3 regions of the Bacillus cihuensis genome follow, and region 1 is predicted to be linked to each of the others. Evidence: riboswitches for the same ligand, from Rfam matches in the RefSeq annotation. Region 1 holds a riboswitch; each other region holds the start of a gene.
What was found. Region 1 has a riboswitch for cyclic di-GMP ahead of V179_RS0122820 (methyl-accepting chemotaxis protein). Riboswitches for the same ligand answer to the same signal wherever they lie in the genome.
Positions count from the first base shown of each region.

Region 2: another riboswitch for cyclic di-GMP. It lies ahead of V179_RS27605 (aspartyl-phosphate phosphatase Spo0E family protein); the one in region 1 lies ahead of V179_RS0122820 (methyl-accepting chemotaxis protein).
Region 3: another riboswitch for cyclic di-GMP. It lies ahead of V179_RS0114435 (type II secretion system protein); the one in region 1 lies ahead of V179_RS0122820 (methyl-accepting chemotaxis protein).

Region 1 covers NZ_KI632498.1:207,299-215,298, reverse strand. The annotation lists gene V179_RS28570 (sensor domain-containing protein) at 1-825, opposite strand, end outside; gene V179_RS0122820 (methyl-accepting chemotaxis protein) at 1,127-2,839, opposite strand; cyclic di-GMP riboswitch class I at 2,968-3,056, opposite strand; gene V179_RS0122815 (DegV family protein) at 3,510-4,352, opposite strand; gene V179_RS0122805 (response regulator) at 4,906-5,592, opposite strand; gene V179_RS0122800 (sensor histidine kinase) at 5,646-6,785, opposite strand; gene V179_RS0122795 (YigZ family protein) at 7,459-8,000, shown strand, end outside.
Region 2 covers NZ_KI632495.1:683,326-691,325, forward strand. The annotation lists gene V179_RS0109180 (cysteine hydrolase) at 1-551, opposite strand, end outside; partial or broken gene V179_RS31300 (IS110 family transposase) at 625-762, opposite strand; gene V179_RS0109190 (GNAT family N-acetyltransferase) at 1,125-1,544, opposite strand; gene V179_RS27600 (DUF4190 domain-containing protein) at 1,806-2,114, opposite strand; gene V179_RS0109200 (DUF3139 domain-containing protein) at 2,252-2,656, opposite strand; gene V179_RS27605 (aspartyl-phosphate phosphatase Spo0E family protein) at 2,880-3,044, opposite strand; cyclic di-GMP riboswitch class I at 3,080-3,162, opposite strand; partial or broken gene V179_RS32010 (antibiotic biosynthesis monooxygenase family protein) at 3,260-3,404, opposite strand; partial or broken gene V179_RS27615 (GNAT family N-acetyltransferase) at 3,462-4,004, opposite strand; gene V179_RS0109220 (DoxX family protein) at 4,248-4,757, opposite strand; gene V179_RS32405 (CPBP family intramembrane glutamic endopeptidase) at 5,123-5,536, opposite strand; gene V179_RS0109230 (DUF6141 family protein) at 6,051-6,566, opposite strand; gene V179_RS0109235 (hypothetical protein) at 6,909-7,226, opposite strand; gene V179_RS0109240 (YdhK family protein) at 7,484-8,000, opposite strand, start outside.
Region 3 covers NZ_KI632495.1:1,795,941-1,803,940, reverse strand. The annotation lists gene V179_RS0114465 (prepilin-type N-terminal cleavage/methylation domain-containing protein) at 1-1, opposite strand, end outside; gene V179_RS0114460 (type IV pilus modification PilV family protein) at 89-508, shown strand; gene V179_RS0114455 (hypothetical protein) at 520-1,023, shown strand; gene V179_RS0114450 (GspE/PulE family protein) at 1,370-3,016, shown strand; gene V179_RS0114445 (type IV pilus twitching motility protein PilT) at 3,029-4,069, shown strand; gene V179_RS0114440 (type II secretion system F family protein) at 4,069-5,277, shown strand; cyclic di-GMP riboswitch class II at 5,345-5,428, shown strand; gene V179_RS0114435 (type II secretion system protein) at 5,533-5,991, shown strand; gene V179_RS0114430 (prepilin peptidase) at 6,373-7,128, shown strand; gene pilM (type IV pilus biogenesis protein PilM) at 7,142-8,000, shown strand, end outside.

The sequences.
Region 1 (8,000 bases):
AGAAAACTGCTTTTCTTTTTCCATAAGCTTGGACTCTATTGTTTTACTTTTCGTAATATCTTGAATGAAGCCAATTACACGAACTGGTAGACCTATTTCGTCAAAAAGGACTTCTATTTGTACATACACATGACGAATGGCTTGATCTCTTCTCACAACTCTACATTCAAAATGAGCACTGCCATTGTTAAATAAAGTTTGCTGGAAGGCAATTTCAAGTTTAGGATGATCATCAGGATGGACAAACTCGAGAATTTGCTTATATGATGGTGAAAATTCTTCCTCTTCACTAATACCAAGAATCAATCGTTTTTGTTTCGAAAAAAACGTGCGATCGCTCTTTATTTCGTAATGAAAACTCCCGATATTGCCAATTTCTCCAATCGTATTAAAGTTTTCTTTGCACAGAAGTAACTCTCTTTCCTGCTCCTTTAAAAAAGTCATATTTTTTATGATCATATACACTTCCATGCCTTCAGAAGTAACTATCGGAAGAAGGGTAATATTTGTATAGCGAGTATCGCCATTTTTGCCAACAACTAAAGCATTAAACCGATTTGTTTTCCCTAAAAAAGCATCTTCAACATACTTTTTTTGTTCATATGTATAATCTTGAATAAACGACTCTATAAATGATTCATTGAAGTCTTGTTCCGTATAACCAAACTGTTGTGCAAATGCTTTGTTACAGTTTAAGAGATTCCCACTGACATCCAATTTGATAACAGCGTTCAGGTGATCGATAATTAGAGAATGAAAGTCTTCTTCTCTGGTCATTTCATTCATTCTTTTTTCCTTAGTTTCCCCCTGAAAAGACTTATTCATCTCAATAATCCCTCTCATTTAAATTTGATGAATGATTTCTATAAATAGGTGGACTTACGATTTCCATAAAAAAAAGATAAATCACAACTATGATTACAAAAAATAGATTCTACCTTTTATGTTTTTATTTGTTAATAATACCACACTTTTGACCTAAATGATTTCTTATACAACAACAAGATCGTAGCTTTCCATAATGAAAGGGTCAGACCCCGCAACTACTAAATACCGTTTAAGACGTGAACATGACACAATAAACAATATATAGCGTATGGGGTCAGACCCTTCTTGAAAGTTCTTATTACACTTTAAATCTGCCAATTTGCTCTTGTAATTCTTCAGCCATATGAGAGAGTGTGGCAGCGGATGATGAGATTTCTTCCATTGATGCCAGTTGTTCCTCTGTTGCCGCCGCTACATTTTGTGTTCCTGAAGCAGCTGCTTCGGCAATTTCTGCTAATCGTTTTTCGGATTGTAAGACTTGTTCAGATCCCGCTGAAAGCTGTTGGGAAGCAGCAGACACTTCCTGGAGCTGGGCAGATATTTCATCGACAGAATAACGAATTTGCGCAAAAGATTCCCCAGCTTTATTTACTACACTAATTCCGCCGGTCACTTCACTAGTTGTTTGGTCCATCGATTGAACAGCAAGATTTGTCTCATCTTGTATTAATGTGATGAGTTCGGAAATATTCTGAGCCGATTCAGCGGACTGTTCTGCTAATTTACGTACTTCATCCGCTACTACAGCAAACCCTCTGCCATGTTCTCCTGCTCTTGCCGACTCGATTGCCGCATTTAATGCGAGTAAATTTGTCTGCGAGGCAATGCTTGTAATTGCTTCAATAATGTTGCCAATCTCTTTTGACCGTTCACCTAGCCCTTTGACAATTTGTGATAATTGCGTAACGGTCAAATGAATCGAATTCATTTGTTCAATTGTCGTTTGAATTGCTTCGTTCCCTTCCAGCGCTTTTTGTGATGTTTCTACCGAATTGGCAGATATATTATGAGCATGGGAAGCAATCTGTTGAATACTTAGCGCCATTTCTTTTACAACCTTTGAACTTTCCTCAGTGTTTTTCACCTGCTGATCTGCTCCATGTGCCACTTCTTGAATGGTATTGGCAATTTGTTCACTTGCTTTACTCGACTCTTCTGAACTTGCCGTTAATTCCTCAGAGGCAGCGGCTACTTGTTCAGAAGTTATGTTTACTTGTGCCATCAACTCGCGCAACTTTACCATCATATTATTAAAAGAATGAGTCAACCGACCAATTTCATCTTTGGATTGATAACTCCCCGCAACGGTTAAATCCCCATTTTGCGCATTTCCCATTAGTGTTTCAATTTCTTTAATCGGATTGGTAATCATCCGCGTTATAATAAATCCAAGTACACCTTTTATCACAATAAACAGAAGAATCATGCTAATAACGATATTATTACTGTCATGACTGCTCTCTGTAATACTTTTACCTAATTCGTCCGCATAACTCTCAAAATATTCGCCTATTTCATTCAGTAATGAATTGGATTTTTCTCGTGCTGGCTGTACCTCCTGCTGATATTTAGCATAGCCTAAAAAATCTTTATCGCCTGACAGTACAACATTGTATACGTCTTCAACCGCATTTACATATTTCTGATACTCTTTCTTAAATTGAGATAGATGTTCCACCTCAGATTCAGATATCAGACTTTTATCTAACGCCTGTATCAACGTTTCATTGTCCTTCTTTAGCGCGTCAATTTGTTCTTTTAAATCCTGTTTCTTTTTTATATCAGATGTAAGCAACATCTCAAGTGTACTATTATCGATCGCCCGTGTGTTTATGCGAATTTGACCTTGCCATTTTACCGGAAGCAAAGCATCCCAGTACATTTGATCTGATTTTTTATTCATTTGATTCATATAGTAGTATCCAGTTCCACCGATTACACCAAAGATGATGAAAGAACTAAGTATTAGTACGAACAGTTTCCTACCAATTGCAGCATTACGTAAACCCATCATTCCTACTCCTTTTTCCTAATCTTCAAATATTTTTTGCTTAAACTATAAAAAGAAAGAGTCCAGTTACACCTGCACACATTTAGGATCAAAAATGCTATAAACATTCAGTACATTTTACCTATCCTCTCGGCAACCTGGCGATCCTTGTACACAAGTGACTTTAGACCCATGGCTTTGCGTCCTCCCCTTTCGATGAAGTTTGCTATTTTCTAGAAAGATAAGTTTAATCTTCCATATTGATTGATGCTTCGAAATTATACCATGACCACTATTAAAATAATAGATTTCTATCCGATTCTTTCGTACTAGGTAAAATGTAATAGCGCGATCCGATACAACTCTAAAAATATCAAGAATTAATCGACTACGTATTCATTCGATTACTCGAAGACCCAAATCGAGCTTATTTCACGTAAAAACTAGGGCGGCCTGTGCCCGAGATGCTGGAAACAGAAATTTACGTGCCACATTTCCAAATTGCGTGCCGGAATAAGCACTTTTCGTGCCGGATTTGAAATTTGCGTGCCGGAGCGAGCTCTTTTCGTGCCGGATTCCTGATTTACGCGCCAAAGCAAGTCTTTTCGGTTCGTCATAGATAATGGATCACATACTAAAGTCCTAACTAAACTAACAAAAAAACGCCCACCCCAACAGAGGTCAGACGTTCTTAAACCTTGTACCAGCCCATCGCCATGGAGCCTTCGCCAAGATGTGTGCCAATAACTGGTCCGAAATAGCTGATATCGAATTCAACATTCGGATATTGTGTTTTGAGTTCTTTTTGCCATTCTTTCGCTTCTGCTTCTCGTTTTGCATGGATAATGACTGCTTTATACGTGCCGCCTTGAGCCACATCTTGACCGAGTAGATCAGCAATTCGTTTCATCGCTTTTTTCCGGGTACGGATTTTTTCAAAAGGAACGATCACTTTGTCTACAAAATGGAGGATTGGTTTGACTTGAAGGAGGCTGCCAATCAACGCCTGGGCACTGCTCAAACGTCCGCCACGCTGCAAATGTGCCAAGTCATCCACCATAAAATAGGCACGTACGGATTGCTTGATGACGTTCAATCGAGCAAGAATATCGTCTGGCCCTTTTCCATCTAAGGCCATCTTCGCTGCTTCAAGAACAAAGAAAGCTTGAACATAACAGCTGATTTCCGAATCAAAGCCGTGCACATCTAGACTTTCAACCATCTCTCCTGCACTAACCGCCCCTTGATACGTCCCACTAATCCCACTTGATAAATGGATACTCACAACTGCCTCATACTCTTGCGCTAATTCCTCATACTTCTCGACAAATAAACCTGTTGGCGGCTGAGAAGTTGTCGGAAGCTTATCCTGTGTTTTAACCACATCGTAAAATTTATCCGCTGTTATATCAATTTCTTCCCGATATGTCTCATTGCCGATCACAACTTGAAGCGGAACCATATGTATATGAAATTGTTTACGTATATGTTCCGGAATATAGGCCGTACTATCCGTAACAACTGCCGTTTTCATAAAACACTACCATCCTTATTTCATTATTCTCATTTAAACATAATCACCATTTTATCTGAAAATCCCTCTATTTGCATCATAAATCTTGCGGTACTTTTAATAGAAAGTCGGAAAGGAGCCCTTGGATTTGGATCGCAAGACCTCATTCACGTCGCGTGAAAGCCAGATCTCGAATCGCGAGACCTTTATTCCAGAGCGTAGTACTTGAATTTTGGATCACAGGAACTCGATTATACGTATAGTTTCCTTCTGAATCCATTGCATGCAAAACTCCTACAAGGTTATTACGTCACCTTTCACATGAAGATCAATCATTATAACACGCTACACTCACCTAATCACAATGGTGGCGGTGCGAAGCCAGATTTTGGACAGCTTTTCAATAATATTAGTATAACCGTTAAGTAGATTGGCTATATTATTAAATCGCGAAGACCCGCCCCATGTCCTTCAAATAAAAATCGCCCAGCCTTAATCGTTGTAACATCGATCAAGCTAGACGATTTTCGTTGGCTTCCTCCAACATTTCAGCTGTGGACATCCAATCATTTATTTATTTTACTTCAACCCAACCGTTTTTAATTGCTGAAATAACAGCTTGCGTACGGTCATTGACATTCATTTTTTGCAAAATATTGCTGACGTGGTTTTTTACAGTTTTTTCACTGATGAACAGCGTTTCACCGATTCCACGGTTACTTTGACCATCTGCTAAAAGCTGAAGCACTTCACATTCCCGACGCGTTAATAAATGAAGCGGTTTTCTGATTTCAGGTATATATAAAGAAGATTCTCTTTCTTCCATTTGTTCAATAGCAATTCGACGATACTCTTTTACTAGATTGTGGGTAACTTTCGGATGCAGGTACGATCCGCCGTCTGCCACTACTTTTACAGCTTCTACTAGCGCATCTGCGTCCATTTCTTTTAATAAATAACCTTGTGCCCCAGTCTGCAGTGCATGGGTTACATAGTTCTCATCATCATGAATCGATAGAATGATAATCTTCATATCTGGGAAACGCTCAATGAGTAATCTAGTTGCCTCCACACCATTTAGTTGTGGCATATTAATATCCATGATGACTACATCAGGACGGTGAGTTTCTACTAAATTCATCGCCTCACAACCGTCGTCCCCTTCTGCAACTACATCAAATGCAGGTTCAAATTCTAGAATTTTTTTTACACCTTCACGAAAAAGCTGATGGTCGTCTATAATAATAATACTTGTTTTCAATCGTGCTTCCCCCTTGTCTTTGTACCATTACCAAATTTTTTCTATCTAATCATTTATTTAAGTGGGACTTTTATTGATACGAGTGTTCCAACACCTTGATGGGAATCTATCATCATTTCGCCTTCAAGAAGCTCGACACGTTCCCTCATCCCCATTAATCCAAATGATCCTGCTTTTTGAACATCAGAATCAAAGCCAATACCATCATCCTTCACCATGACAATGACCATTTCTTTCGTCATCGAAAGCTTGACTTGGATGCTTTTCGGTTTTGCATGCTTCAACGCATTTTGAATGGATTCTTGCACGAGACGGAATAGCGCGACTTCCATATCAGACGGCAGTCTTTTTTCCTCACCTAAATTTATAAATGTCATGTTTATACCATGGTTGTAATCTTCGGTCGTTTGCAGGTATTTTCTTAAAGTAGGTATTAACCCTAGATCATCGAGTGCCATTGGACGTAAATCATAAATAATTCGGCGCACCTCATAAAGTGCATTTCTGACCATTACCTTCAAGTTCCGAATTTCTATGATCGCTTCATCACCGCCTCGTTCGCGATAAATTCGGTCAATTAAGTCTGACCGCATCATGACATTTGCCAGCATTTGTGCCGGTCCATCATGAATTTCACGAGAAAGCTTCTTGCGCTCTTCTTCCTGCGCCTCAATGATTTTCAAGCCAAAGTCTTGTTTGCGTTTCGCATCCTCAAGCACGGCACCCACTTGCTTCAAATCACTCGTTAAATAATTCAAAACAACCGAAATTTGTGAAACAAGATGCTCTGCTCGATCAATCGTCTGTTCAAGCCCACGCAACCTTCTTTCTAAATCATCCCTACGTAGCCGCAATTGTTTCTCCATTTGACTGTTCATCTGTAAATCCGCTTGTAACTTATGAGCAACCTCATAAGCATCACGAACTTGTTGTTCAGAAAAATCATTGAAATACTTGCTCACTTCCGAAAGACGTTTTCTCGATAATTTAGCCTTTTTTTCGAGCACATCGCATTCTTCGATCACGATGGCAACCCGGATTTTCACTTCTTCAAGCTCCTTCGTTATCTCTTCAAAATCACGAAGGCATTGCTCTTTAATTTCAAATATTTCAACTTTGCTGTCTCCAACAGTCGTGATCATCGTTTCAACTATCATGTCCAAAGCTTTTACATCCATTTTTTTCAAGGACATTTAGATTCCTCCGATTACATCCAGCCTTTTGGTTGGTTTATCTCTTACATCAACGCCAATTGACGGATTTTCACTTTATTGAATAAAAGTATTCGCTTCTTAGTAGTAATTGCCAAGGTCTATTGTCGCACAAATCGCACGTAACTCGCCCTTTAGCCATTGTTCATTCATATCCTATATATGCCGTTTGACTTTCCGACTCTATATTATTATCCTAAGCCATTCTAGCCAGTATAAGCAAACGGTGAATGAATCCATTATACCTAAAAATAGGTTTACCGCATAAGGAATTATAATTACATCCCTTGTAGCCCTAAGCTTCAAACGTCCCAATTTTTCCTCTAGAAATTTCAAGCTTGCTTTTTCAAACAAAATATTCTTTTAAGCATAATCTCATCATCTAGTACAGAAAAATGTTATAGAACAATAGACCTTATTATACCATGAAGAAAACAGCCTAATATTAAAATTTCTTTACACACCTTACTATCGTATGACTTTTAAGAAAAAATAACTACATACTTAATACTATCGTACAAACACGTGCCCATCGAAAATTGCAGCAATATGGCGAAAGCCTTATAATAAAGAAAAGCCTTACACTCTTTTAAAAAAATTAAACATTATCTTTTTATAAATCAAACTACTATTTTTTAAAAAGAAAGGAGCTATTATGCTACAATCCTACCTAACTGTAAAAGGCAATGGCATACATGAAATCATCATTGATAAGTCCCGCTTCATTTCTCATATTGCCCGTACAGAAACAGAAGAAGAAGCCCAGGCCTTCATTCAACATATCAAAAAATTACACAAAGATGCTACACATAACTGTTCTGCCTACTTAATTGGCGAGCATGATCAAATCCAAAAGGCACTTGACGATGGTGAACCAAGCGGTACAGCTGGCGTCCCTATTCTTGAAGTATTGAAAAAAAAGAGTCTAAAAGATACGACAGTCGTTGTTACTCGATATTTTGGCGGCATCAAGCTGGGAGCAGGCGGCTTGATTCGTGCCTACAGTAAGTCAACATCAGAAGGAATTGACGCAACTGGGATTGTCGAAAGAAAGCTCATGCAGGTAATGGCTACTCATATCGATTACACCTGGCTTGGCAAACTGGAAAATGAGCTGCGATCGTCTATTTATGAAGTAAAAGAAATACATTACCTTGAAAATGTAATCATTGAAACATATGTAGAAAAGTCTGGAAA
Region 2 (8,000 bases), on a different contig from region 1:
AAATCGTTTTCACTAATCGTGGCAGTTGCATCGTAAACAACAGCTGTCTTGAAGCCATTTTCGATTAAATCTCTCATATGCGATTCAACACATACGTTTGATAATACCCCAGCCAAAATTACTTGTTCTTTTCTGCGTTGCCTTAGTTGATAGACCAGATCATTTGTCTGAGGACTGGCCACCTTGTGCGGTGTTGCAATGACGGATGTTTTATCCCAGATATACGGAGCTAAAGTTGGAACATAATCGGCTTCCGGAGTTGGAGGACTATATTGATTTAATTTCTGATAAACACGCAAACTAATCAACATCTCTTGTTCGTTCCCTGTAAACTGCCAATCATAGTCATGTGGATATAAAAAGTGCGGGGAAACAAAGAGCTGATAACCTTTACTACGGGCAGTGCTTAATAGTAGTTCCAAGTTAGCTAAAGTATTATTCTGTTTAATGTTAGCCTTTGTCAAATGATATCCTCTTCCGCCTGGAGACAAAAAGTCATTTTGAGGGTCAGTAATAACTATTGCAGTATTCGCGGGATTTGGTTTAAACATAGAATTTTCCCCACCTTTAATATGTTTTCACTTATCCATTATATGAACTACATTGATTAAAAATTCCTTAGGAAAATGAAATTTTGAAGTTAAGCTCCATTCCTCTAAAATCTTGCGCTCGCGCAAAGTGGTTATGTTTGGCTATATCTACTCCGATAATTAAGGTTTCAGAAGTAATTTGAGAGATTTTATGATTTTGGTTATAATTCATTGTAAGGCCTCCAATTAGATGTTTTGTCCATTTTAGCTGGCCAGCTCAGGACACATTCATCTTATCAAGAGGTCTTTTTTCGTTCAAATCTCATTTTCAGTTATTACAGGAATGCTGCTTCGTTACTTTAAGTACATTTCTTCACAAGCTCTTCTAATTATTAACATAGATACCCATTTTTCTTAAAAGGTATTGTTCAACAATCTGGCCCTATAACGGAAAAAAAGCGATCTTCTTTATTGAAGAATCGCGCCCGATTGTGGAATATCAAGATAATGATGATGATTGTTGCCTTTAGCTTGTAGAACTAACGCACCAGTTAGCTTAACATCAAAAAAATAAATCAGCCTCAATTATTTATTTTATTCATATTCCATAACCCAATATTTTTCTTCTGGTTTACCTTCTTCAACAACTTTCTTCCAACCATTATTTTCATAAAACTTCATCGCTTTTTGATTTTCAGATACACATTTCAATCTTAATGGTTTATTCATTTTTTCTATGGCGGCATTAACCAATTGACCACCAACACCTTTACCCGAGAAATCAGGGTGAACAAATAAGTTATGTATAAAATTATCTGGCAAGTACAAAGAAGCAAATCCAAGGATATGAGTATCTTCCTCTGCTAATATTATATACTCTCCTACAGTATGCTTATCAAAGTCTTCTAAAGTCATTTCTTCTATATCTGCCCAATGAAAACTTTTACGACGAGATTCTAGGTATATAAGTCTTAAATCAGGGTAATCTAATTCACTTGCTACTCTGATATTCATATTTTCACTCTCACTTTCTTTTATATAAATAATAATAACATAATTTTCATTCTATATAATATAGGTTTAAATCAAGGTTTTCCTTCTTACACTAAACTACTTCGTTAGTTTAAGTACATTTCTTCACAATCTACGCTTTACAATTTAACGCGCTATTCAACAATCTAGCGGAAATAGGGCTGTTCCTTATTACAGAAACGCGCCCGATTGCTGAAGACTAAAATTTCTGAACCAAGTTCCATCAGTGTAGTTCAGCAACTATTATCCAAATAAAAATTGGGTTGAGATGAATTGTAATTCAAACTCCACATTAGAGTATGAGAAGTAAGATACAATAGCTAACAATATCCATAACGTCTGAATTACGATTCCAACGATACTGCAAACAAATCCAGAGGTTGCCAATCCCCTTCCATTCTCGTTCGTTTTCTCAATTTCCCTTTTTCCCATTCTAGAAAATACAATTCCGATAATACCAAGTATTATTCCAATTATTGGTATTATAATGGAAAGAATCCCAAGGGTTAAAGAAGCCACCGATTTACTATTTGTTTGAGCTTTTTCAACCATTCATAAACACCTCCTAACATTGACATTGCTATACAACATGACCCAATTCATTAATATGGGCGCATATCTTGCTACATAATAGCTCCCTTTTATTGAATAGCTGCTCTTTATTGCCCATTAGAATCGGACTAGAAAAATTACATTGAAAAGAGTGTATTTATACAGTCTCTCACCATGTGTTTCCTTTTTTCGGTATATTCATTTTCGTAAGCATTAGTGTCTGTGTTAAAGTAACTACAACCTTGTTGAATTTCTCTGTTTTTTTCGTACTGGATGTATACATATTTTTCTTCCGGTTCATCTTTAAAGATGACACGGGCGCGCGTTCTTTTTATACCTGTATCTTTCTTCATTGAATAGAATGTTTTAACTTCTAACAATTCATCGGAATTATATCCAAGCTTAAGAAGGTGTTTTTTTGTTGCATTTTCCATTAATAAGGAGCGACTAGGATTACCATAAAATATATCATAAACGAGAAAAGGCCCTCCTATAATAACTCCGATGAATAATAAAAGAATCAAACGTTTAGTTTTTTTCAAAATTCCCCCGCCTTTTTTAGAACTTTAAAAAATAACGCTTTTATCATCCATTATTCATTAATGAATCCATTGTTATTTAGGATTTAACATAAATATCCAATTATATCAGAAATTATTATTCTATTAAATGGCCCTATAATGGAAATAGCGCTGTTCCCTATTACAAAAAAGCACCCTATAATTGAAAAGTGGATTTTTATACTAATACGGGGATGATATTAGTTTAATTTTGTAGGTGTTTTTGGTAATCCACGATAAGCTGATCTAATTTTTGACTGCAATTAATGGTGTCGTGGCTATTTAAGCCTGTTTCCTTTGCAATCAGGATTAATTCCTTTTTCAATTCATTGATCCTGTTTTCTAAATCGTCCATTTCTGTAAGTACCATTCAACAAGGTATCCTCCTAAAATATGTACGTTATTTTAGGCAACTCAGCCATCATAGTTAAAACTTTAGATCTGTAGTTTTGCGTCCTTATTTTTCAATAAGTTTGCCTTTTCTCGTTATATATTACTGTATTTAGATTCCGAAATTTGTCGCATTTTGTTGTTGCTATCAGAATAATTGTCAAGAGGGTGGATTCATGGATCTTTACCAATATTTCCCTTAGTTTCAATGCAACTTTCCCAATTCGTGAGGTAAGTACCCTTTCTTTGAAGAAATGATATGTGACGCCCTACTGAAAGCCTCTTCAAATTCCACCTCCATTCCCTCTTTTACTTGTAACATTGCGCCTTCAAGAATCATTGTAAAACCTCCCGTTTTTCTATTTGCATCACCGATCAGTATTCCAAATAACTAGCCCTATAACGGAATATTAGATGATCTTCTATTGGTCATAAATTCATATTCTAAAATGCTCATTTCCCATAAACTCCAGTATTCATCACCGTTTTTTCTAGAGTCTCTATGTAATCCTTCTTTTGTAAAACCAGCCTTTTCATAACAAGCAATTGCAGATACATTGAAATCAAACACACCAAGACTAACTCTATGTAAATTAAGATCTTCAAATGCTACTTTGAGAATTTCTTTCATCATTTGCTGACCAATTCCTTTTCCTCTTACATTTTTATCACCTACCAAGACTTTTCCAACTCTTGCAGACTTATTTTTTCGATCAATTTTCTCCAAAGAGATATGATCAATAACACTACCGGTTTCTTTACCTTATATACTAAGGTATCCAAGTTATCTCTATTGGCATTCTCAATATACTTTTCTAATTGATTCTCTGATAAGGGATATTGGAATGCAGGCCCACCCCAATGAGTAAGAATTGAGGTGAATTGACCCACTTGATAAGTTGTTTAAATCCGTGCGTTCAAAATACTTTAATTCAATCATTAAAACATTTCTCCTCTATGTTTTTTTCTTTATTCAATTTTATTATGTGACCTATTTCTTCCTCAACAAAATGGCCCTATAATGAAAAAAGCGATCCTCTTTATTGAAGAATCGCGCCCGTTTGTAGGCTGTTGATTACCACTTTTTCTAGTATACATATACATAAAGGTTAAAGGTGCTTTCTATTTTTTTCGATGATACTTAATATAAGCGCAAGTTAGTTCAACACCAAACTACTTATAACTAAACAGCTGCTCTTTTCTCTCTTGTTTTGTTGGCAAATAGTTTTTCATTAAGAGTTGGCATAATCATACCATCAATCCCATATTTTCCTGCATTCACAGCAGAAACGAGAATAAACATAGATAATAAAACAAGTTGTGGATTGGTACTTGTCGTACCGCTAAACAGATAAGAGTAGTTCATAATCAGTCCAAATAATACTGCTATTTTAGTGAAACAACCCACCAATAAACCTATTCCCACTAGTAATTCTCCCCAAGGTACTAAAGTATTGAATATCTCTACATTAGGAATGGCTACGTTTTCTAGAAAAACAACCCACCAACCCTGAACAGCCGGGTGTTCTCCTGTTGCTTTAGCTAACGCACCCTGTAAGAAACCAGAAGCATCAAAATGTCCGCTTGCTATCTTCCCCCAACCAGCCATAATCCACGTATATCCGAGATATACACGTAGCACAGCTAAAAGTATAGAGATCTTTTTATTTTCTCTTAGAAAATCAATAAACATACTTTTCCTCCTAAATATTAAAAATTAATCACTAATTGATATAATACTATAAACGATAACGATTATCATTATCGTTTATATGAAAAATATGTAACAGATATGTTACAAAAACCTCCTGTTGCAATAAGAGGTAACAATTAAAGATATATAGAAAGAGATGAATAGTTTATACAACTTTTTTAACTCCTCTTGGGCATCTAGGGGAATCAACTTGTCACAATTTATTTTTTATGTAGGATTGAATTATATGTAACCTTAATTCAATAAAATGGCCCTATAATGAAAAAAAGCGATCTTCTTTATAGAAGAACCTCGCCCGATTGTTGAAGATCGTTATTAAAGTATAGTGCTCGTTAGTTTAATAGTTAAAGAATTAAACCGCTAAAAACCATTCCAATATTTATTACAAAATGAAATATTATTGCAGTGTATATACTATTGGTTTTTATTACGACAAAAGCATAAAAAAATCCAACAAAAGAAAAAAGTAAACTTATTATGAAAGGTATTCCAACAGCAAGATGTAGTAAACCAAAACCGATGCCTGTCATGATAATTGCACTTGTAGTGGAAACATACTTTTTCAAACTTGATAACATAAAACCACGCCATATAAGTTCTTCAAGAGTTGCGTTGATGATTGAAAACAATAAACAAAAGATTAACATTGATTTAATATAACTAAATTCTTGCTGGAGAATAAATGGGATGAATGATATACCAGATATAATTATTCCAATTAGTAGAAAGTAAGATAATTTTATGGAATGAAAAGGCATAACAATACGACTATTCAAATTAGGTTTATTGTTAAAGAACGATATTTTCTTCTTGTTAAAGAGGTGAACAACGCACAGTCCAACAACAATAATAAAAATTGAGCCTCTATTTAACAGAATCCTTAACTCTCTGGAAATTTCATAGGTGGCTAAGAATATATTTGTAAGTTGATAAAGTAAAAAACTCACTAGAAAAGCTGTAAAGAGTGAGGATAAAAAACGATATTCAACATTTATAATGCAGATAATTAGAAGGAAGAAAACTATAAACCCTATACTTATCCAACTTTTATAAGAGATAACAATAATACCCCAAAAAAATAGCACAGTTAATAAAGCTAAAAGTATATTTTGTTTAATAAAGACATCTTTAACTGCTTCTTTAGTTTAGTCTGCACAATCTCACTTAAATATCCATTTTTGTTTGAAGGTCTTATTCCATTAAATGTCCCTATAGCTAAAGAAGGCACAATTCTTTTTCAAGAAATGCGCCCGATTATGGAACATTACTATCTCATTGAGTCTCTTGCGCCGAATCCAGAGCTTTTACCAACCCATCCGGATCTTGAGATCCTATCACCACAGTATTGTTTGTTAATTGTAATTCTATTCCTTGATTCCCATTCATATTATAGGCTGTTTCGCCTTTGGCATTAAAACGTATGCCCCAACCTCCAAACCGTCCAAGTGGACGGTATGTAATGGCCTTATAACGAACCATATCCTTAAATAAAAATGACTTATAGTGAATATGAAACGGCACATAACGGACATAAAGACCATCCCTACGCACCTCAGTTATTAATTTCATGAATCCTAGCAGACACAGTGGAAATACAATTCCGAAAACAAGCCAGAGAAGCACCAAAATTACATCCGGAGCTGGATTATCACCTACTGGAATGCCAAAGATGACTTGTTGTATGAAGTTAAACCACATGAATGCTGCAATCAGTAAAATTAAAACCCATACCCAAATTTGCCGAGGGCGCTGAACTTCACGAAAAATAACGTGTTCTTGTCGTTCCATTTAAGCCTATCGCTCCCTTAACGGTTTATTTTTCTGCTTCAATTTTAACATACGTTGTTCAACAATTTGGCCCTATACATGAAGAAAGAGCGTAATTCTTATTCTGGAATTGCGCCCAATTGTTGAAGACCGATTAATTTATTTCAACTGTTGTTTATTGCAGAACTTTTTAGAATCAGATGTTTAAATAACTTCTAATTTTTTAGTTAACATAATTGAGTGTTATCGGTATCAAAAAGATCTTCGTTTAATGTTTTATAACCACATCAAGGACAAGTGTATTTCACCTCTAATCTCACTACTTCTCTAGAAATGTCCCTTTTATCTTAACAAAGGCGTTTTCTAATTATTTATTTCAAGAGTTATCCTATAAAGGTTTGGAACATAAATTTCACAGCCATTCATAGTTTTTGATGCTAAAAATTCGTCGGGAAGTACCATCCACTTAGATGCAATATTATTTAGCAATGGTTTTACATTAAATTCAAATGCTTTATCTATATCAAGAAAAACTTTGTACATATCATCAATATTCCAATACTTTTCTATTTTAGAAACTAACATCAAGACCTTATAATTAGCAGCAAACTTCTTAAAACTATCTAAGTGTTTGTTTACTTCTGCTGAGTTACTTGCCTCAAGAAATAAGATAATTTTCATAAACAAAACTCCATATTAAAGTAAATCCCTTCTTTAACTAACCTATTAAGCTCATATTATAAGGTCTTAACGGATTAAATGAATACTCTATGCAAACCTAGTTAACATAAAATCTCTTATAGGCAATAAAAAAGGATCTTCAATTGAAGATCCTTTTGTGATGATTGTTCAATTTAATCGCTCGATTATGAAGAAATACTTATTTCGAATTAACAATTAATCACGAATAACAATAGGGTTATATTGTTTCTTAGTATTTATTCAACTGGAGAAAGTTCACTTTCTATTACCCATTTATGATAGGTTACCTTTTCTCCTGTTTCAGTATCAGTGTAATCTACCATATATACGGTTGTTTTTTCTGCTGTATCTATGACAGCCGTAGCACCATCCATACCTTCCATATGTTTAGCGTTCAATACAACTTCATCACCTGGTTGAAATGGTTCATCACCAGCATTTTCAATTTCTTCGTGAATCACCCATTTATGATCCTCCTCTGGTTCACCACCAGTTGTTGGAGTATATGTAACAGCATAAACTGTTGTATCAAAGGCACCGGATATTGTAGCTTCAGCACCATTCATTCCAGACATATGTTCAGCATTGATAATAGCTTGGCTTCCAACAGGATAGGTAGGATTTTCTGCTTCTTTTAAGCCTTCTGGTACATCACTTGAACCCGAATGATTCATTCCTTCGTGACCTGAATGGGCATTAGAATCTTTTTCATTTATATCCATATTTTCGTGAAATTTAGTCTCTGTATTGGTG
Region 3 (8,000 bases), on a different contig from region 1:
TAAAATTCACCACATTTGATAAAATTGATCCATTCCCTATTATAGTTTGTTATATAATGAATAAAAAGATATTAGGTGGTAGAAATTCGTGAATACTCTAAAAAATAATCAAGCCTTCACTCTTATCGAAGTTCTATCTTCCATCACAATTCTAGGTATTGTATTAACGATTTTTTTATCGTTCTTCTCCAATGCAATGACATTTTCTACAAAAACAGAAGATAAATTAACAGCAATTAATCTAGCTGAACAAGAACTTTATGAGGTAACAAATAGCTTGGAAACATATTGCAAAACGAACGATTGCCGAACTATCCCAGTAGATAAGTATATTCGCCCGTCCATTCCATTAAATCAAAAAAACTATCTTTCAACCGTGACACCTTTATCACAAAGTAGACAAGAAAGCTCACTAGGCTTACTTCCGATCTCGATAAGAATAGAATCAGAAGACCATAAAGAATTAACGATTGCATATGGATATGTAGATGTAAGCCTCAACAATTAGGAGAATAAAAGATGAAACACAAAAATGAAGCAGGCTACACATTAGTGCTTGTATTATTAACGATTACATTAATCCTTATTTTTTCGGTAACTTTAATTAGCAATGTTTTAAACAGTGCTATGCAGAATCAAAAATCAGAGAAAAATATACAGTTAGATCAATCATCACGAATGGGCGTAACATATGTTGAGAAGGAGATAAACTCAGCAAATGAAGAAGCAAAAAAAGCAGTCATAAGATGGCTTAATGATTTTCCAACCACTGTTCCTATGCCTACGAATGCTGAAATTGCTGCTAAATATGAAGAGGAATTTAGAGTTAAATTAGTAGATAAAGAAATTATATCATCTGATAATACGTATCGATTTAAAATAGATTATATTAAAATAACAAGAATAGTTAATACTCTTACGGTCACGTATACCATTATACCTTCATTGAATAACGTGTATGCTCAAGCAGATCCAGAACGAGAAAAAACCATTGATATAAAGATTCAAGAACAAAATCTCTAAAGCTATCTTTCCTACGTCCCAAGTGTAGATTTACTTACTTGGGAACCTTTCTCGATTTTTACATGGTTCTATGACAAAAAGGGCAGACTGCTACAACTTCATCTTCATCTCCCTCTTTCAAATCATAACTAAATTCGGATAAAACAAAGTTAGGTACCTCATCTATTTTTCCCACAATCAATACAAATAAAAGGGGCATGTTCTTCTAAAGAAAATGAACATTTCAATATCATAATCCATATAGTACTACAAAGATTGGTTAATTCGCTCTATAATTTAGGTAGATTTCATGTTATTTTGAATGATAGCATACGATGATCAAAGGTTGCCAGATAGGTGTGATAGAATGAAAAGTAATAGAAAGCGTTTAGGCGATTTACTTGTTGAAGCAGGGATTATTACCGAAGAAAACTTACAGGATACATTAACATACAAAAAAGAAGGGCAAAAAATAGGAGATGCTTTATTGGAACGAGGATTAATCAATGAGCAGCAACTTATTGAAGTGCTTGAGTTTCAGCTAGGTATACCACAGATCAGCTTATTTCGTTATCCCATAGATACTGCCGTCATAAGTTTGATTGCAAAAGATTTTGCCTTTAGAAATTTAGTCATGCCAATCAGAAAAGATGGCAATCAACTCATTGTGGCGATGCATGACCCGATGGATTATATCGCATTAGATGATATGGGGCTATCGACTGGTTTAGTGATCTCACCTGTCATAGCGAAAAAGGAAGAAATCATTGCTTCACTTTATAAATATTTTAGCAAAACAGAGACGTTTGAAGAGTTAGACATGGACAGGATTGCGGATGAAAATTTAGCTGGTGAGGATGCACCAGCTGTTAAGCTTGTCAATCAACTTCTGGAAGTGGGCGTACAGATGAAGGCGAGCGATATCCATATTGATCCTCAGGAGTCAAAGATCCATATTCGCTATCGAGTCGATGGGATTTTACGAACGGAACGAATTCTTTCAAAGAAGATTTATAGTTTGTTAATTGCTAGAATTAAAATTTTGGCTAATTTGAATATTACCGAAACAAGGCTGCCGCAGGATGGAAGAATTAAACTGGATGTGAATGCAACACCTGTTGATTTACGAATTTCCTTACTGCCCACCATATACGGTGAAAAAATCGTTATACGAATTTTAGATTTATCTAATGTTATGATTCATCTTTCACAGCTTGGTTTTAATAAAGTAAATGGACAAGCTTTTGTTAAGATGATTGAACGGCCTTCAGGGATGATACTAATTACGGGTCCAACTGGTTCAGGGAAAACATCCACTTTATATGCGGCTTTGAATCATTTGAACACAGAACAGGTCAATATTATAACCGTGGAAGATCCTGTGGAATATCAAATGAAAGGCATTAATCAGGTGCAAGTAAATCCATCGATTGGTCTTACGTTTGCCAGTGGATTGCGGTCCATTTTAAGACAAGATCCAAACATTGTCATGATTGGTGAAATTCGAGATCGTGAAACAGCAGAAATAGCCGTCCGAGCGTCCTTAACGGGCCATCTTGTATTAAGTACTTTACATACAAACAGTGCACTTTCGACGATTCCGAGACTATTAGATATGGATGTCGAACCGTATTTGGTCGTTTCTTCTTTAATTGGCGTCATTGCTCAAAGACTAGTTCGCAAAGTTTGTCCGGATTGTAAAATAGAATACACACCATCTGCCATGGAAAGAAATTTATTTCAAAAACGTGGCATACCTGTGCAATCTTTATATCGTGGCGAAGGATGTCCAAGCTGTCAAAACAGTGGCTACCATGGAAGGATTGCGATTCATGAAGTCTTGAATATCGATGATACGATTCAAACGATGATGATGAATAATAAACCGCTTAGTGAAATCAAGCAATATTTGGTTTTGAATGGAATGATTTTCCTCATTGATGATGGGCTCCTAAAAGCAAAACAAGGAATGACAACGATAGAAGAAGTACTGCGGGTAGCTCGACATGATTAGGAGGCCATACTTGTGAAAGAGAAATTGGATTATATTTTAAAAGCTGCTTTTGATTTAGGTACTTCTGATATTCATTTGACTGTAGGTGTACCACCGATTATGAGACTTCACGGCGATTTAAAACAGTACGGAAAAGATGTCCTTAAGCCAGCGGACACAGAATTAATGGCGAAAGTGATGATTCCTGAATCGATGTGGAAGACGTTTAAAGAAAAAGGCGAGCTAGATCTTTCATACGGAATCCCAGGGGTTTCACGATTCCGGGTCAATGCTTATCATCAACGTTCTTGTATTAGTCTTGCGATTCGAGTTGTACCAACAGAAGTGCCAACTTTAGAACAATTAAAGCTGCCCCTCGTTTTACAAACGATATCTGAAAAAACGCAAGGGCTTGTATTAGTGACAGGCCCGACTGGAAGTGGGAAATCAACGACGCTTGCGGCGATGATTGATTATATTAATAAAAACATGAAGAAACATATTATTACGCTTGAAGATCCAATCGAGTATTTACACAAACATCAATTGAGTATTATTGATCAACGGGAAGTCGGTTTTGATACACAGAATTTCTCAAACGGCCTGCGCGCTTGCTTGCGACAGGATCCTGATATTATTTTAGTCGGCGAAATGCGCGATTTGGAAACGATTTCTACAGCGATTACCGCAGCGGAAACAGGCCATTTAGTACTGGGGACCTTACATACAACGGATGCACCCGCAACAATTGATCGGATCATAGATGTGTTCCCACCCAATCAGCAACCGCAAGTTCGTGTTCAGCTTGCCTCTGTCTTATCAGCCATTATTTCACAGCGTTTATTGCCGTCAAAAGATCGAAGAGGAAGGGTGGCAGCTATCGAGATCATGGTGAATAATGCTGCAGTCAAAAATTTAATTCGGAATGAAAAAATCCATCAAATTGCAAGTGTGATGCAGACTAGTAAATCGGCTGGCATGCAAACGATTGAAATGTCGATTAAACAATTAATTGAAGAAGGGAAAATTGATGCATTTTCCGCACTCCCTTATTTAGAAGAAGGAATCCTATAATGCCGGTTTTTCACTATCAAGGAAGAGATCGGGCAGGGAGAAAGAAACAAGGGAAAGTGACTGCGGACACACGAAAAGAAGCAGTTGAAGGGCTTAGGGAAACAGGAATCGCCGTGACAAGTATAGATGAACTAAAGGGAATATTATATAAAGAAATCTCTTTAGGTAGCAAGAAAGTGAAAAATCGCGATTTTATTATGTATCTACATCAGTTTTCAACGTTAATTAAAGCAGGCATCAGTGTTGTAGAATCGACAAAGATTTTGGCGGAACAAACATCAAGTAAATTGTTGAGGAAAACATTGGAAAATATCGTATTAAGTTTAGAAGAAGGGAACCCTTATTCCGAAGGGGCTGAAAAGCAACGGAATGTGTTTCCACCACTCTTCATAAATATGATGCGAGCGGGTGAAGCTGGTGGAAATCTAGAAGAGGTTCTAGAAAGAATGGCGATTTATTTTGAGAAACAGTATCAAACAAGGCAAAAAGTACAATCGGCGTTGATGTACCCAGTAACGGTTGGCTGTTTAAGTATTGTTATTATCATTTTTATGTTAGCGAAAGTCGTACCAACTTTCGCCAATATGTTTCTTTCATTTGGCAGTGAACTGCCTTTCTTTACAAAGTTGGTTCTCAATCTGAGTGGATTTTTTGAACGTTTTTGGTGGGTTTTTCTTTTAGTAGCGGTTAGCTTATATATCCTTATTCGTTCTCTAAAGTCGAAGAACGACACGAAATATTATCTGGATTATGGGCTTTTACGTTTGCCGATTTTTGGACAGCTGCTTCAAAAAGCAGAGATTGCAAGAATGACAAGAACTTTAAGCTCGCTAATCAAGAGCTCTGTACCGATCCTTCAATCGTTAACAATGGTGGAAAAGATTTTAGGAAATGAAGTATTGATAAGGGTTATGAAACAGTCGCGACATTCCATTGAAAAAGGCGAGTCCATGGCCATACCGATGGAAAAACACTGGGCATTTCCTCCGATGGTCACACAGATGATTGCAGTCGGCGAAAAATCTGGTACTTTAGATGTCATGCTAGATCGCGTGGCTGATTTTTACGAAATGGAAGTCGACCATGCTACGAATCAAATGAAATCTCTAATAGAACCATTTCTCATTATCTTTCTAGCAGTCGTTGTTGGAGGTATTGTGGCAGCCATTGCCATTCCGATGTTCACTATATTTAACAAAATCCAATAAATATGTTCAATTTAGTGGAAAAACTAGTTGTCAGCTGGTCAATTTTTCTTATATACTAGCAATATATCAATGGATTGGAAACTGTGATGGATCATTTTTATCTGGGCACTTAAATGATCAGGAGTGAGTAGTGCAACCCGCCAATTAATTTATGCTTAAATCCAATTTTTGGAATTTAAGTATAAACGTGGCGGGTTTTTAGGTTGTACACCCGTCGCTAGACTACATAAAAAATCAAATGAGGAGTGAAGGTACATGATGAAACGAGTAAAAGCCCTTATGAATAACCAAAAAGGATTAACGCTAGTAGAACTTTTGGCCGTAATCGTAATTTTAGGAATCATCGCTGCTATTGCAGTACCGAGTATCGGCAACATTATTGATAACAGCAAAAAGGATGCACATATTGCCAATGCACAGCAACTGATATCATCTGCGAAATTAGCGGTTGCAGCGAATGATGATATTGTGAAAAACCGGCCGGTAACTTTAACATACGAACAGCTAGAGAAAGCGGGTTACCTTGCTGAGCTTACGGATCCTGATGATAAAGGGAAACTTTATTCTACTGCACAAGTTAAGATAACAGAAACGAATGGGAAATATGAATACACTGTTACACTAATAGGTTCAAAGAGAAGTATAACTAATAAGAAAGCATCTGAATTAAATAGAGAGTCAGTTGTTGCTCCAACACCGAGTACTACAACCTGAAGTAATTGATTGTTTAGTTACCTATATTTACCACTCCTTTTCACAGGAGTGTTTTTTTTATCTATTGGCTATGTTAAAGGTCATTGTTGATCTTAGCACTTTGTTGATTGGAACGGAGGCGTAAGACTCCTGCGGGAAAAGCGAGTCAAAGGGAGACCCCACAGTCGCAGAGCGCCGAGGAGACTCCCGGACCGCCCGCGGAAAGTGAACGCCTGAAGCGGAAATCATCAGGCAAGTTTAACAGGGCCTATCTATTTAATCTTCACCAAATAATCATCTCCAATTCAATCCAACTTCCTGTATAATAAAAGAAACAACATGACGTAAAAAAACACTACATCCAATAGAAGAGAAACCAACTCCAATATAAAGGAGAAATCCATGACATTATTTTTTTACAGCTATATAGGTATTATAGGCTTAGTTCTCGGTTCTTTTTACAATGTCGTTGGACTGCGAATCCCGGAAAATCAATCAGTCGTCCGACCAAGGTCACAATGTCCAGCTTGCAAAAGAACCTTGACAGCTACCGATCTCGTGCCTGTATTGTCTTATGTTTTTTTAAGAGGAAAATGCCGGAACTGTCATTCGAAAATACCGCCGCTCTATCCACTGATTGAGCTTTCAACGGGTTTATTGTTTATGCTTGCTTTTTACGAGTTTGGTTTGACTGGAGAATTCGTAATCGCCCTCCTTTTTATTTCGTTGTTAGTCATTATCTTTGTATCTGATATTGTGTATATGATTATTCCTAATAAAGTGCTGTTGTTTTTTGTACCTATTGTTTTAGTTGCCCGATTAGTCGTACCATTAGATCCGTGGTGGGATATGTTTGTCGGAGCGGTAGTTGGCTTCGGGTTGCTTTTTTTCATTGCTGTCATTAGTAAAGGTGGCATGGGCGGGGGAGATGTTAAACTATTTTTCGTATTAGGGCTGGTGCTCGGCTTAAGGCTGACCATCCTGACATTCGCTTTGGCAACTTTTTTAGGAGCACTGTATGGGGTAGCTGGCATGATTCGAGGGAAATATAAGAAACGGCAGCCGATTCCATTTGGTCCGTTTATTGCGATTGGTGCCTTGCTTTCCTACTTCTATGGAGCCGAAATATTAAGCTATTACTTTACTATGTTTGAATAAGCAGGTGATTGTCGTGAACATATTGAACCGAAAGCATCGAGTTCATCTATCTATTAAAGATCGGTATATTCGTTTTGTGGAATCTGGAAAAAAGCACAACCTACTAGCTTATGGGCAAAAGAGTCTGCCAGACGGTGTGATCGTTGAAGGGCAAATAAAAGATCGTGAAACGCTTGAGCTGATTGTGGAAGAAATGGTTGATCAGTGGAAGCTTAAAGGGAAAAAAGTCTCTTTTTGTGTACCTGATTCAACAGTAATCGTTAGGACTATACATGTTCCGAATGATGTTCCAGATCATGTACTGAATGGTTATTTATATATGGAATTGGGCCATAGCATCCATTTGCCTTTTTCAGATCCTTTAATTGAAGCAGTGCCTTTAGAGCAAACGGCTGAAAACCGAGACGTGTTGTTATTTGCTTCTAGAGAAACCGTATTGAATGAATGGACCGAATTATTAAAGGGCGCATCGTTAAAACCAGATATCGCCGATCTTTCCATGCTGTCGCTTTATCGAATGTATTATCATCTAGGCCTTGCCAAGCAGGATGAGCATGTTTTATTCGTGCAAATTGGTTTAGATGCGTTTGTTTTATCTGTTTTTTATGAACATAAGCCTGTTTTTTCGCGCCACTATCCGTTGGAATTTCATGAGGAACACTATGAACTTTCTAAAAGCCGAAGCGGCTCTGATTTTTATGCTTGGATGGGTGTTGTAGACGAATTAACAAGTCAATCTCAGGATATTACGATGGAAATTGAACGTTTCCTATCCTATTACCGATTCAATCTCACTAAAGGAAAACATCATATAGCCAAGATCGTTTTGTCAGGAGATCATCCTTGTATGGAAACTTTTTATAAAGATATAC